Regions from separate parts of the Methylobacterium sp. WL8 genome, predicted to be linked through region 1. Evidence: predicted binding sites of a transcription regulator. Region 1 holds the regulator's gene; the other holds the start of a gene.
What was found. Region 1 encodes PhoB, which activates phosphate uptake and scavenging genes when phosphate is short. Its sites were predicted from a motif close to TGTCATNNANCTGTCAT; they were not measured.
Positions count from the first base shown of each region.

Region 1 (7,183 bases):
GCGCGGCCTGGCGCCGACGCTCTCGGCGGTGGTGGCCGAGGGCGGCGTGCTGGTGCTCTCGGGGCTGATCGAGCGCGACGTGGCCGGCGTGCTCTCGGCCTACCGCCACCAGGGCTTCCACCTCGCCTCGCGGGGGACGATCGAGGGTTGGGTCGCCCTGGTGCTGCGCCGCGGCGGGGCGGCGCAGCGGCCGCTGGCCGGGTCCGCCCGGCGCTGAGCCCGATCCGAGGCGGACGGCCCGCGTTCGGTTGCCCGCGGGGTGCCGCCGGCGATACCGTGGGCGCATGAACCGCACCCGATTCCAGACCTTCGACGACCCGAGCCACCGCAAGGGGCCTGAGCGCGTCGCCGCCCTTCGCGCCGCCTTGCGCGAGGCCGGAATCGACGGCTTCGTCGTGCCCCGCGCCGACGAGCACCAATCCGAATACGTCCCGGCCAACGCCGAGCGGCTCGCCTGGCTCACCGGCTTCACCGGCTCGGCCGGCACCGCCGTGATCCTGGCCGAGGCCGCAGCACTCATGGTCGATGGGCGCTACACCATCCAGGCGCCGGAACAGGTCGATCCGGGCGTCGTCACGGTCGTGCCCCTCGCCGAGAGCACCGCCGAGGCCTGGATCGGCCGGACCCTGCGGCGCGGCGCAGTGCTCGGCTACGACCCGTGGCTGCACACCCCCGACGGGGTCGCCCGCCTCGAGCATGCCGCCGCCAAGGCCGGCGCCTCGGTGAAGGCGCTATCGGAGAACCCGGTGGACGCGGTCTGGGCCGGCCGCCCGAAGCCGCCATCGGGCCGCGTGATCGCGCATCCGCTCGACTTCGCCGGCGAAACCGCGAGCGACAAGATCGCGCGCATCCGCGTGGAGCTGGAGGCCGGCCAGTGCGACGCGCTGGTGATCTCCGATCCCCACAACCTCGCCTGGGCGTTCAACCTGCGCGGCGGCGACGTCGGGCACACGCCGCTGGCGCTGGGCTACGCCATCCTGCCGCGCGAGGGCCGGCCGCGGCTATTCCTGGTGTCGCACGACGTGACGGAGGAGGCGCGGGCGGCGCTCGCCCCGGTCGCCGACATCGCCTCGCGGGACGACTTCGAGCCGGCGCTCGGCGAGCTCGCCGGCAAGCGCGTGCGCCTCGACGCCGCCACCGGCGCCGCCGCCCTGAAGGAGCGCGTCGCGACGGTGGGCGGCACCCCCGATGTCGGCCCGGACCCGATCACCGCGATGAAGGCGGTGAAGAACGCCGCCGAGATCGCCGGCGCCCGCGCCGCACACCGGCGCGACGGGGCGAGCGTGGTGCGTTTCCTCGCCTGGCTCGACGGGCAGAGCCACGTCACCGAGGTCGCCGCGGTGGAGGCGCTGGAGGACTTTCGCGCGGACGGCGGCGACCTGCGCGACGTCTCGTTCCCGACGATCTCCGGCTCCGGGCCGAACGGCGCGATCGTGCATTACCGCGTCACCCGCGCCACCGACCGGCGGGCGGAGCCGGGCGAGCTGTTCCTGATCGATTCCGGCGCGCAATACCCCGACGGCACCACCGACATCACCCGCACGGTCGCGGTGGGCGCGCCGAGCGCGGAGATGCGTGATCGCTACACCCGCGTGCTGCGGGGCCACGTCGCCATCAGCCGCGCGGTCTTCCCCAAGGGCACCACAGGCGCGCAGATCGACACCCTTGCGCGCCTGCCGTTGTGGGAGGCCGGCCTCGATTTCGACCACGGCACCGGCCACGGCGTCGGCGCCTTCCTCTCGGTGCACGAGGGCCCGCAGCGCATCGCCAAGACCGGAACCGTCGCCCTGGAGGCGGGGATGATCCTCTCCAACGAGCCGGGCTACTACCGCGCCGGGGGCTACGGCATCCGCATCGAGAACCTCGTCCTCGTCGAGCCCCGCGAGGTGCCCGGCGGCGAACGCCCGGTGCTCGGCTTCGAGACCCTGACGCTGGTCCCCTACGACCGCCGCCTGATCGTGCCGGAGATGCTGAGCCCCGCCGAGCGCGCCTGGATCGACGCCTACCACGCCCACGTCCGCGACGTGCTCGACCCGGACCTCGACCCGGAGACGCGAGCCTGGCTGGAGCGGGCGACGGCGGCACTCTGAACCCAGGATCGATCCTCCGCGCGGCACCCGGACGCGCCGTCGCGATTTTACCCTCCGCCGGTTCGCGCCTATGACCAGAGCAGCGTGAAACCGTCGTGGACGGTCGCGCGAAGGGACCGCATGCTCCGTCTTCTCGCCCTCCTCCTATCGCTGCTCGCCGGGCCCGTCGCGGCCCAAGGCTTCAAGCCGCCGGCCGACCTCGTGCGGGCGAGCCTCGTGGCGGAGCCTGCGGCAATGGCCGGCGCCACGCCGTTCACCGTGGCCATCCGCATGGCGATGAAGCCGGGCTGGCACGTCTACTGGCGCAACCCCGGCGATTCGGGCCTGCCGCCGGAGGTGACCTGGACGCTGCCGGCCGGCTTCTCGGCCTCGGCGATCCAGTGGCCGGCACCGCACCGCATCCCGATCGCGACGCTGATGAACTTCGGCTACGAGGGCGAGGCGATCCTGCTCGTGCGGGTGACGCCGCCGCCAAGCCTCGACCCGGCAGCCCCCGTGACGCTTGCGGGCAAGCTCACCTATCTCGTGTGCGAGAAGGAATGCATCCCCGGCTCGGCCGACCTCACCCTGACCCTGCCGGTCGCCCGCGAGGCCGCGGCCGATCCGGCCAACGCCGCGCTGTTCGTGCGTGCCCGCGCCGCCCTGCCCAAGGCCTCGCCGTGGCCGGTGCGGCTGTCGAGCCAGGGCGACCGCCTCGCCCTGGACCTCGACGCGCCGGGCCTCGCCGCGGACAGGCTCCGCGCGGTGGCGTTCTTTCCCTATTCCGAGACGGCGATCGAGAACGCCGCGCCGCAGCCCTTCACCGTGGACGCGGCCGGCCTCCACCTGACGCTGACCCGCGCGACGCCCACCGACGCCGCGCCCGAGAGCCTGCCCGGCGTGCTGGCGATCGAGGAGGAGACCGGCGACGGTCTCGTCCGCCAGGCCTTCGCGCTGGGCGACGAGGCGCCGCTCGCGGCCGGCAGCGCGATGCCGAGCGTGGCGCCGGCGATCCCGCGCACCGAGCCGGCCGAGACCCTGACGCTCTGGACCGCGGCCGGCCTCGCGCTGCTGGGCGGCCTGATCCTCAACCTGATGCCCTGCGTCTTCCCGGTGCTGTCGATCAAGGTGCTCAGCTTGGTGAAGCATTCCGGCGAGGCGCCGGGGCGGGTCCGCCTGCACGGGCTCGCCTACACGGCGGGCGTGCTGGCGGCGTTCCTGGCGCTGGCCTCGCTGCTGATCGCGCTGAAGGCCGGGGGAGCCGGGATCGGCTGGGGCTTCCAGCTGCAATCGCCCACCGTGGTGGCCGCCCTGGCCTACCTGCTCTTCGCCATGGGCCTGAGCCTGTCGGGCATGCTCCACCTCGGCGGGCGGCTCGCCGGGCTCGGCGACGGGCTGACCCGGCGGGCCGGACTCGAAGGCTCGTTCTTCACCGGCGTGCTCGCGACCGTGGTGGCGACGCCCTGCACCGCCCCCTTCATGGGCTCGGCGGTGGGCTTCGCGCTGACGCAGTCGACGGCCGCCGGCCTCGTGGTGTTCGCGAGCCTCGGCTTCGGCCTCGCCCTGCCCTTCCTGGCGTTGACCCTGTGGCCGGCGGCGCTCCGCGCCCTGCCCCGCCCGGGTGCCTGGATGGACGTGCTGAAGCAGGCGCTGGCCTTCCCGATCTACGCCACGGTCGCGTGGCTGGTCTGGGTGCTGGCCCAGCAGGTCGGGCCGCAGGGCCTGCTCGCCGCGCTGATCGGACTGGTGCTGCTCGGCTTCTCCGCCTGGGCGTGGGAACTCGGCCGCGACGCGCGCCCGGTGCGGGCGCAGCTCGCCCGCGGCCTCGCGGTGCTCGCCGTCGTCGGCGTGGCGGCGCTCGCCCTCACCCTCGACCGCGACCGGATCGCGCCGGGCGCCCAGACCAGGGCCGAGGGCGTCGAGCCGTTCACGCAGGCGCGCCTCGACGCGCTGCTGGCCGGCGGCCGGCCGGTCTTCGTCGACATGACCGCGGCGTGGTGCATCACCTGTCAGGTCAACGAGCGCACCTCGCTCGGGACGGCGGCGGTCGGCGCAGCGATGCGCGCCCGCGACGTCACCTACCTCAAGGGCGACTGGACCAACCAGAATCCGGAGATCACCCGCCTGCTCGAGCGCCACGGCCGCAGCGGCGTGCCGCTCTACCTGCTCTACGCAGGGCCAGGCGAGCCGACGGTGCTGCCGCAGATCCTCACCGAGGGCACGGTGCTGAGCGCGCTGGACGCCGTGACGGCGACGGGCCGCAGCGCGGGGCTCGCGGGCGCGGGAACGAAGGTGCCCTAATCCTCGCCCGAAAACGTCTCGTCGAAGGCGTAGCCCGAGCCGCGGACGGTGCGGATCGGGTCGGTCTCGCCGGTGCGGTTCAGGGCCTTGCGCAGGCGGCCGACATGCACGTCGACGGTGCGTTCGTCGATGTAGACGTCGTGGCCCCAGACGCCGTCGAGGAGCTGCTCGCGGGAATAGACCCGGCCGGGGCTCTGCATCAGGAATTCGAGCAGCTTGAACTCGGTCGGCCCGAGGTGGATCTCGCTGCCCGCCCGGCGCAGGCGGTGGCTGTCGCGGTCGAGCTCGATGTCGCCGGCCTCCAGGAGGTTCGCGACATGGGTCGGCTTGGCCCGGCGCAGCAGCGCGCGGACCCGGGCCAGGAGCTCCGGCACGGAGAACGGTTTGACGATGTAGTCGTCGGCCCCAGTCCCGAGGCCGCGGATGCGGTCGCCCTCCTCGCCGCGCGCCGTCAGCATGATGACCGGCAGGGACGCCGTCTCGCGCCGCGCCCGCACCCGGCGGCACAGCTCGATCCCCGAGAGGCCGGGCAGCATCCAGTCGAGCAGGATCAGGTCCGGCACCTGCTCCTGCAGGCGCAGCTCGGCCTCGTCGCCGCGGGCGGCGGAATCGACCTCGAAGCCCTCGGCTTCGAGGTTGTAGCGCAGGAGGGTGGTGAGCGCCTCCTCGTCCTCGACGATCAGGATCCGCGTACGCATGCAGGGCACTCCCGGGCGGGCCGCCCGACTTCCTTGGCCGCCGTGAGACGCCGACAGGCGTCTCAGGCGCCGGGCGTCACCGTCGCGTAGTTCGACGCGTCGTTCTTCGGGCGGTCACCGGCGAGGTTCTCGCCGGTGGCGAGATAATGGATCGTCTCGGCGATGTTGGTGGTGTGGTCGCCGATGCGCTCGACGTTCTTGGCGCAGAACAGCAGGTGCGTGCAGAACGAGATGTTGCGCGGATCTTCCATCATGTACGTCAACAACTCGCGGAACAGCGAGTTGTAGAGCGCGTCGATCTCGCCGTCCCGCTCCCAGACGTTGTGCGCCGCCGAGACGTCGCGGCTGGCATAGGCGTCGAGCACGTCCTTGAGCTGCTCCTGCACCAGGTCGCTCATGTGCTGCACGCCGAGCACGATCTTCTGCGCCTGGGCCTGGTCGCTGATCGCGACGACGCGCTTGGCGATGTTCTTGGCGAGGTCGCCGATGCGCTCGAGGTCGCCCGAGACGCGGATCGCCGAGATCGTCTCGCGCAGGTCGATCGCCATCGGCTGGCGCCGGGCGATGAGCAGCACCGAGCGCTCCTCGATCTCGCGCTGAAGGGTGTCGAGGCGCTTGTCGGCGAGGATCACCGCCTGAGCGAGCTGGGTGTCGCGGCGAACGAGGGCGTCGGTCGCCTCGGTCATCATCTTCTCGGCGACGCCGCCCATCTCGGAGATCGAGCGGCGCAGGTCCTCGAGGTCGGTGTCGTAGGACGTGACGATGTGGCCGGGCATGGGCTTGGTCCTCGATCGATCCGTATGCGGCTCAGCCGAAGCGGCCGGTGATGTAGTCCTGGGTCTGACGCACGGTCGGGTTCATGAAGATGCGGTTGGTCGGACCGACCTCGATGACCTCGCCGAGATACATGAAGGCGGTGAATTGCGAGATGCGCGCGGCCTGCTGCATGTTGTGGGTCACGATGACGATCGTGAACTCGCTGCGCAGCTGCTCGATCAGCTCCTCGATGCGCCCGGTCGAGATCGGGTCGAGGGCCGAGGTCGGCTCGTCGAACAGGATCACCTCGGGGCTCTGGGCCACCGTGCGGGCGATGCACAGGCGCTGCTGCTGGCCGCCGGAGAGGCCCATGCCGGACTGCTTGAGCTTGTCCTTCACCTCGTCCCACAGGGCGGCCTTGCGCAGGGCCGACTCGACGCGGCCGTCGAGCTCGGATTTCGGCAGCTTCTCGTAGAGGCGCAGGCCGAAGGCGACGTTGTCGTAGATCGACATCGGGAACGGCGTCGGCTTCTGGAACACCATGCCGATGCGCGAGCGCAGCTCGTTCAGGTCGACGTTGGCGTCGAGCACGTTCTGGCCGTCGAGCAGCACCTGCCCCTCGGCGCGCTGCTCCGGGTAGAGGCTGTAGATCCGGTTGAAGGTGCGCAGCAGGGTCGACTTCCCGCAGCCGGACGGGCCGATCAGGGCGGTGACCTGGCGGTCGTGGAAGTCGAGGTTGATGTTCTTCAGGCTATGGAACTGCCCGTAATAGAAGTTCAGCTCCCTGGCGGCGATGCGGATGGGCGCGTGCTCGTCGGCCGGGTTCCGGCCGTCGAACTGGGAAGCGCTGATCGCGGGGGCGGCGTTCATCGTCGTGTTCCTCGTGGGTGCCGGCGGCGGGTTCTGGGTCCCCATGGACATCAGCGCGCGGTCTGCGGCTTGATGACGACGCGGGCGACGACCGAAAGCAGCAGGATCGTCATGGTGATCAGGAGCGCGCCGGCCCAGGCGAGCTGCTGCCAGTTCGGATAGGGCGAGAGCGCGAACTGGTAGATCATCACCGGCAGGTTCGCGACGCCGCCCATCAGGTCGCGGCTGAACCACGAGTTGTTGTTGAGCGCCGTGAACAGCAGCGGCGCGGTCTCGCCGGCGATGCGGGCGAGCGCCAGGATGATGCCGGTGACGATGCCGGCCGACGCCGCCCGCCACGTCACGCTGCGGATCACCGTCGACATCGGGGCGCCGAGCGCGACGCCGGCCTCGCGCAGCGTCCCGGGGACGAGGCGCAACATGTCCTCGGTGGTGCGCACGATCACCGGCGTCGCGATGATCGCCAGCGCCACGCCGCCGGCCCAGCCC
Region 1 covers NZ_VRVF01000002.1:105,970-113,152, reverse strand. Annotated here, with positions in the region: gene FV234_RS01345 (50S ribosomal protein L11 methyltransferase) at 1-217, shown strand, start outside; gene FV234_RS01340 (aminopeptidase P family protein) at 285-2,090, shown strand; gene FV234_RS01335 (protein-disulfide reductase DsbD domain-containing protein) at 2,211-4,370, shown strand; gene phoB (phosphate regulon transcriptional regulator PhoB) at 4,367-5,068, opposite strand; gene phoU (phosphate signaling complex protein PhoU) at 5,131-5,844, opposite strand; gene pstB (phosphate ABC transporter ATP-binding protein PstB) at 5,876-6,694, opposite strand; gene pstA (phosphate ABC transporter permease PstA) at 6,745-7,183, opposite strand, start outside.

Region 2 (7,183 bases), on a different contig from region 1:
GGCGTCGGCGATCGTCCGGGCGATGCCGAGGGCGGCCTGCGCCGTCTCGGGTGCGATGCCCGGCGCCGGCACGCGGGTGACGGCGAGGATGTGGTCGCGGTGCTCGTTCTCGCACAGGTCGAAGGCGGCGAAGCTCCCGTCGGCGGCCCGCGCCGCGACCACCGAGACTTCCCGCTCGAACGCGACGAAGCCTTCGAGGATCAAAGCCGCGCCGCCGAACTCGGCGAAGATCGCGTTGCGGTCCGATTCGGCCTCCGTCCGGATGATGCGCTGGCCCTTGCCGTCGTAACCGAAGCGGCGGGTCTTCAGCACGGCCGGGCGGCCGATCGCGTCGAGGGCGCGGGCGAAGTCGTCCGGGGTGTCGACCGCGCGGAACGGCGCCGTCGGGATGCCGAGGCGGTTGATGAAGTCCTTCTCCGACAGCCGGTCCTGCGTCGTCGCCAGCGCCGAGGCGCTGGGATGCAGGGCGGCGTGGGCCGCGAGCAGGTCGGCGGTCTCGCGCGGGATGTTCTCGAACTCGTAGGTCACCACGTCGACGCTTTGCGCGAATCGCGTCAGCGCCTCCGCGTCGTCGTAGGCGGCGCAGGTGGTCTTAGCCGCCACGTCGAAGGCCGGGCTGTCGGCATCGGGGCAGTAGATGTGGGCCTTGAGGCCCATGTTGGCCGCGGCCAGCGCGATCATGCGGCCGAGCTGGCCGCCGCCGACGATGCCGAGGGTGCCGCCGGGCGCGATGGTCTTTGGGGTCACGGGGTCTCGGTCTCCGGCCGTTCGGCGACGGATGCGGTCTGGGCCGCGCGCCAGGCGTCCAGGCGCTGGGCCAACGCGTCGTCGGACAGGGCGAGCACGGCGGCGGCGAGCAGCGCGGCGTTCACCGCGCCGGCCCGGCCGATCGCCAGGGTGCCGACGGGAATGCCGGCCGGCATCTGCACGATCGAGAGCAGGCTGTCCTGTCCCGACAACGCCTTCGATTCCACCGGCACGCCGAAGACCGGGAGGCTCGTCATCGCGGCGGCCATGCCCGGCAGGTGCGCCGCGCCGCCCGCGCCCGCGATCACGACCTTGAAGCCGGCAGCCTTGGCGCCCTTGGCGAAGGCCACCAGCCGGTCCGGCGTGCGATGAGCCGAGACGATGCGCGCGTCGTAGGCGACGCCGAGCGCGTCGAGGGTGTCGGCGGCGTTCCGCATGGTCGCCCAGTCGGACTGGCTGCCCATGATGATCGCGACCGCAGGCGACGGCACCATCCGCGTCAAACCCATTTCCTTCGCGGTGCGGGCCGGTCGACCCGTCCTCGCCGCTGGCAAGCTCGCCGCTTACAGGCGCCGATCCGGCGCGGCAAGGCGAGGCGCACCGGCATCCACCGGCATCAGGCGATGATGTCGGGGGTGATCTGGTCCTCGACGAAGGCGATCCTGTCGCGCAGCGTCAGCTTGCGCTTCTTCAGGCGCTGGATCTGCAGCTGGTCGCCGGCGACGTTGCGCTCGAGGGCATCGATCGCGTCGTCGAGGTCGCGATGCTCCTGTTTCAGCCGCGCCAGCTCGACGTCCAGTTCGGATTGCGCATCCGGGACCAACTCAACCGCCATCGCCGCCTTCGAAAACCATCCTGTGCCGGAATCGAGCATGCGTCAGGCACGCCCGAGCGGCAAGCATTCGTGAGGCATAGGCTGAGGATTGCCTTCGACAGCCGGCTCGACATGTGCCAGATTCCCCGCGTCGGAACGATGACAGGAGACACGACTCATGTCGCTGCAGACGCATCTGAGCCAGCTCACCCGGAAGCACGAAGCCCTCGAACGCGAAATCCACCAGGCGACGCTGAGGCCGTCCGAGGACGACCTGCACATCGCCGAGTTGAAGCGGCGCAAACTTCTCCTGAAGGACGAGATCAACCGGCTGCAGGCGGGCGTCGACACGCTGCACTGACGGACCTGTTTCGAAGCACGACACCGAGATCCGCCGCGCCGTCCCCCACGGCGCGGCTTTTTTATGCAGCCGCTCGATCCTGCGCGGCCCGCAATCCTGCTAGCTTCGCTGCCAGGCGGCGGCCCCCGAAGAGGCCGCCCCGTCCGAGGAGCCGCCATGCCGACCGCCGACCCCTCCCCAGACCTGCCGTCGCGCTACGCCGCGGTGCATGAGCGCGCGATGCGCGACCCCGAGGGGTTCTGGCTCGACGCGGCGCGGGCGATCGACTGGACGACGGAGCCGACCCGGGCCTTCGAGCCCAAGTCCGGCCCCTACGGTCGCTGGTTCCCCGACGGGGCGCTGAACGCCTGCTGGAACGCCGTCGATCGGCACGTCGCCGGCGGCCGCGCGGAGCAGGTCGCGATCCGCTACGATTCGCCGGCCACGGGCACCAAGCGCGCCATCACCTATGCGGACCTCCTGCGCGAGGTCTCGGCCCTGGCCGCCGTGCTCGCCGACCTCGGCGTCGGCCGGGGCGACCGGGTGATCCTCTACATGCCGATGGTGCCTGAAGCCCTGTTCGGCATGCTCGCCTGCGCCCGCATCGGCGCGGTGCACTCGGTGGTGTTCGGCGGGTTCGCCGCCAACGAGCTGAGCGTCCGGATCGAGGACGCGGCGCCGAAGGTGGTGCTCGCCGCCTCCTGCGGCATCGAGCCGAGCCGGGTGGTCGCCTACAAGCCGCTGCTGGACGCCGCCCTCGCCACGGCCCGGCACAAGCCCGCCGCCTGCCTCATCCTTCAGCGCCCGCAAGCCCTCGCGAGCCTCGTCGAGGGCCGCGACCGGGATTGGGCCGAGGCGGTCGCGGCGGCCGAGGGGCGGAAGCCGGACTGCGTGCCGATGGCCGCGACCGACCCGCTCTACGTGCTCTACACCTCCGGCACCACCGGCAAGCCCAAGGGCGTGGTGCGCGACACCGGCGGCTACCTCGTCGCGCTCAGCTGGTCGATGTCCAACCTCTACGGCGTGCAGCCCGGCGAGACCTACTTCTGCGCTTCCGACATCGGCTGGGTGGTCGGCCATTCCTACATCGTCTACGCGCCGCTGCTGCACGGCTGCACCACGGTCCTGTACGAGGGCAAGCCGGTCGGCACCCCCGATCCCGGCGCGTTCTGGCGGGTCGTCGCCGAGACCGGCACGGTCTGCCTGTTCACGGCGCCGACGGCGCTCCGCGCGATCAAGAAGGAGGATTCGAAAGGCAGCCATGTGGCTGGCCACGACCTCTCGCGCTTCCGCACCCTGTTCCTGGCCGGCGAGCGCGCGGACCCGGCTTCGGTCGCCTGGGCCGAGCGCGTGCTCGACCGGCCGGTGGTCGACCATTGGTGGCAGACCGAGACCGGCTGGCCGATCGCCGGCAACCCGGTCGGCCTGGGGCTGCTCCCGGTCAAGCACGGCAGCACCTGCGTGCCGATGCCGGGCTACGACGTGCAGGTGCTGGACGAGGGCGGCAAGCCGGTGCCCGCCGGCACGATGGGCACCATCGCGATCCGCCTGCCGCTGCCGCCGGGATGCCTGCCGACCCTGTGGGGCTCCGATACCCGGATGCGCACGAGCTATCTCGAGACCTTTCCCGGCTGGTACGACACCTCGGATGCGGGCGTGATCGACGCCGACGGCTACATCACCGTGCTCGGGCGGACGGACGACATCATCAACGTCGCCGGCCACCGGCTTTCCACCGGCGGGATGGAGGCGGTGCTGTCGTCCCACCCCGACGTCGCCGAATGCGCGGTCATCGGCATCCGCGACGCGCTGAAGGGCGAGGCGCCCTGCGGCTTCGTCGTGCTCAAGGCGCAGGTCGCGCGCGATCCGGCCGAGATCGAGCGCGAGCTGGTCGCCAAGGTCCGCGACGAGATCGGCCCCGTGGCCGCCTTCAAGCTCGCGCTTACGGTGCAGCGGCTGCCGAAGACCCGCTCGGGCAAGATCCTGCGCGCCACGATGAAGCGCATCGCCGACCACGAGCCCTGGACCATGCCGGCGACCATCGACGACGCGGGCGTCCTGGACGAGATCGGCGAAAGCCTGAAGGCGCGGGGGATCGGGGAGGGGTGAGGCGCAGAAGCCGCGTCGCGGCAGCAAGCCGAGAGCAAAGCTCGGCGGAGGACCGGCATGAGGCGGCGAACTGGCGTCGGCTTCGAGAGTGCGGCACACAGCGCGGGCCCCCGCAACCCGGAGTTGCCGATGACCGCCCGCCTGTTCGAACCGCTCAAGCTCGACGACCTGACGCTGGAGAACCGCATCCTGATCGCGCCGATGTGCCAGTACTCGGCGCGCGACGGCGAGGCGACCGACTGGCACATGATGCATCTCGGGCAGCTCGCGATGTCGGGCGCCGGGCTGCTGACGCTGGAGGCGACGGCGGTGTCGCCCGAGGCGCGCATCACGGCGTGGGACCTCGGGCTCTATTCCGACGGCTGCGAGCGGGCCTTGGGCCGGGTTCTGTCGGCGATCCGCGACTACGCGCCGATCCCGGTCTGCATCCAGATCGCCCATGCCGGCCGCAAGGCGTCGAGCCAGGCGCCGTGGGACGGCGGCCAGCAGATCGCGCCGGAGCATCCCTACGGATGGCGCACCGAGGCGCCGTCGGCGCTGGCGCACGGCGACGGCGAGGTGGCGCCCCACGCCCTCGACGCGGCGGACCTCAAGCGCATCCGCGACGACTTCGTCGCCACCGCCAAGCGCGCCGTTCGGCTCGGAATCGAGGCGTTCGAGCTGCACGGCGCCCACGGCTACCTGCTCCACCAGTTCCTCTCGCCGCTCGCCAACGAGCGCACCGACGCCTACGGCGGCAGCCTGGAAAACCGGATGCGGTTCCCGCTCGAGGTGTTCGAGGCCGTGCGCGCGGTGGTGCCCGCGGGCCATCCGGTATGGATGCGGGTCTCGGCCACCGACTGGGTCGAGGACGGCTGGGACCTGGAGGAGACCGTCGAACTCGCCCAGCGCCTGAAGCAGGCCGGCTCGCCGGCGATCCACGTCTCCACCGGCGGCGTCTCGCCGAAGCAGGCGATCAAGCTCGGGCCGGGCTACCAGGTGCCCTACGCCGAGCGGATCAGGGCCGAGACCGGGCTCGCGACCATGGCCGTCGGGCTGATCACCGAGCCGGCCGAGGCCGAGGCGATCCTGGCCGAGGGCCGGGCGGACGCGATCTCGCTCGCCCGCGCCATGCTCTACGATCCGCGCTGGCCCTGGCACGCGGCGGCCGAGCTCGGCGCGACCGTGCGGGCGCCCAAGCAGTACTGGCGCTCGCAGCCGCGGGCCTACAAGGACCTGTTCAAGGACCCGACCTTCGGACAGCGCTGATCGCGCTGGGCACCGAACCTCGATCGCCCGGGCCTCGCCTCGGGCGCGCGATTCCGGTATCGGCTCGGGCCGTAGGCCGGCCGCGGCCTGTCTTGCGCAGCCCGTCCTGCGCGGCCAGTCTTGGATGTGCGAGATGCTGGCCATCGGCCTGACCCTGTTCCACCCGAGCCGCGACCAAGTCGACGACATCGTCCGGCGCTACGCCGGAAGCTCGCATCCGGTCCTCGCCTTCGACAACGGCGGCCTCGGACCGGTGGATCGCATGAAGCTCGAGGCGGCCGGCGTGCGCCTGCTGTCGGCCGAGACCAATGTCGGCGTCGCCGCAGCGCTCAACGCCGTCGTCGAGGCGGCGGCGCGCGGGGGCGCGGACGCCGTGCTCCTGCTGGACCAGGACGCGCAGGTCGGCCCGGACATGGTCGCCGCCCTGGCCGGGGCCCGCGACCGCCTGCTGGCCGAGAACCGTCCTTGCGCGGTGGTCGGCCCGGTGCCGGGGCGGGCGAACGACGCCGCCAAGCCCCCGCGGTTCCGGCAACGCCCCGGCCGCGAGGCGGTCGGCACGCTGCTGCCGGTGGAATTCCTGGCCACCTCCGGTTCACTCATCGACGTGGCGGCGTTCCGCGCCGTCGGGCCGTTCCGGGCGGACTACTTCATCGACGGCGTCGAGCTCGAATGGTGCTTTCGCGCCTGGAGCGCCGGCTATGGGTGCTGGATGACGCGGGAGGCCACGATCGGCCACCGCGTCGGCGGCGGCACGATCCGCGCGTTCGGCATCGAGACGCCACGCCAGCCGCTGTTCCGTATGGCGACGTATCTCCGCAACTCCGTCTACGGCTGGCGCCTGCGCCACATCCCGCTGCCGTGGAAGCTGCGCCAGCTCGCCTACCTCCCGCTTCAGGTCGCGCTGTACTGGCGCGACGGCGGCTACCGGCCGGCGGTGCTGCGGCGGCTCGCGCAAGCGGTGCTCGACGGCTTCCGTGGCCGGCTCGGGCGCCCGGCCGACGCGCCATGATGGCGCCCCTCGCCCAAGGCCCGGCCGAGATCGACGTCGTGATCGTCAACTGGAACGGCGGCGCCCTGGTGCGCGCCTGCCTCGCGAGCCTGGCTGCCGCCGGCGAAGACCCCGCAAAGGCGGTGGTCGTCGTCGACAACGCCTCCGTCGACGGCTCCGCCGACGGGCTGGAGCGGCCGGACCTTCGGCTCACCGTGCTGCGCAACCCCGACAACGCCGGGTTCGGCCGCGCCTGCAACCAGGGTGCCGCGCTTGGCCGGGCGCCGGCGATCCTGTTCCTGAATCCCGACACCGAGGCCGGGCCGGACGCCCTGCGGCTGGCGCTGGCCGCGCTTGCGCAAGACCCGACCGTCGGCGTCGTCGGCGCGCAGCTGGTCGACGGCGTGGGCCAAGTGCAGCGGATGTGTGCGCGGCGCCCGAGCGCGAAAAGCTTGATCGGACAGGAACTCCACCTCGACCGGCTGCTGCCGGGGCGGGTGCCGACGCACTTCATGACGGAGTGGGACCACGCCGCGTCAGGGCCGGTCGATCAGGTGATGGGCGCTTTCCTGATGATCCGGCGCTCGCTGTTCGAACGGCTCGGCGGCTTCGACGAGCGCTTCCACGTCTATTACGAGGACGTCGACCTCTGCGCCCGCGTCTGGGATGCGGGCTTCACGGTCCGCCACCTCGCCGAGGTGACGGTCCGGCACGACGGGCAGGGGACGACCCGACAGGTGAAGGCGCGGCGCCTGTTCTATATCCAGCGCAGCCGCATCCTCTACGCGGCCAAGCACCATGGCTTTGCGACGGCGCTGAAGCTCGCGGGGGCGACCTTCGCGTTCCAGCTTCCGCTACGGCTCGGGTTGGCGCTGCTGCGGCGCTCGCCGCGGGAGGCGGGGCAGGTCGTCCACGCCGCCCTGCTGCTCGCCGGCGC
Region 2 covers NZ_VRVF01000025.1:8,622-15,804, reverse strand. Annotated here, with positions in the region: gene FV234_RS11170 (5-(carboxyamino)imidazole ribonucleotide synthase) at 1-747, opposite strand, end outside; gene purE (5-(carboxyamino)imidazole ribonucleotide mutase) at 744-1,241, opposite strand; gene FV234_RS11160 (DUF465 domain-containing protein) at 1,364-1,582, opposite strand; gene FV234_RS11155 (DUF465 domain-containing protein) at 1,740-1,922, shown strand; gene FV234_RS11150 (propionyl-CoA synthetase) at 2,079-4,010, shown strand; gene FV234_RS11145 (NADH:flavin oxidoreductase/NADH oxidase) at 4,140-5,258, shown strand; gene FV234_RS11140 (glycosyltransferase family 2 protein) at 5,392-6,267, shown strand; gene FV234_RS11135 (glycosyltransferase family 2 protein) at 6,267-7,183, shown strand, end outside.
Region 2: the regulator PhoB is predicted to act here: its motif matches at 1,710-1,726, upstream of FV234_RS11155 (DUF465 domain-containing protein).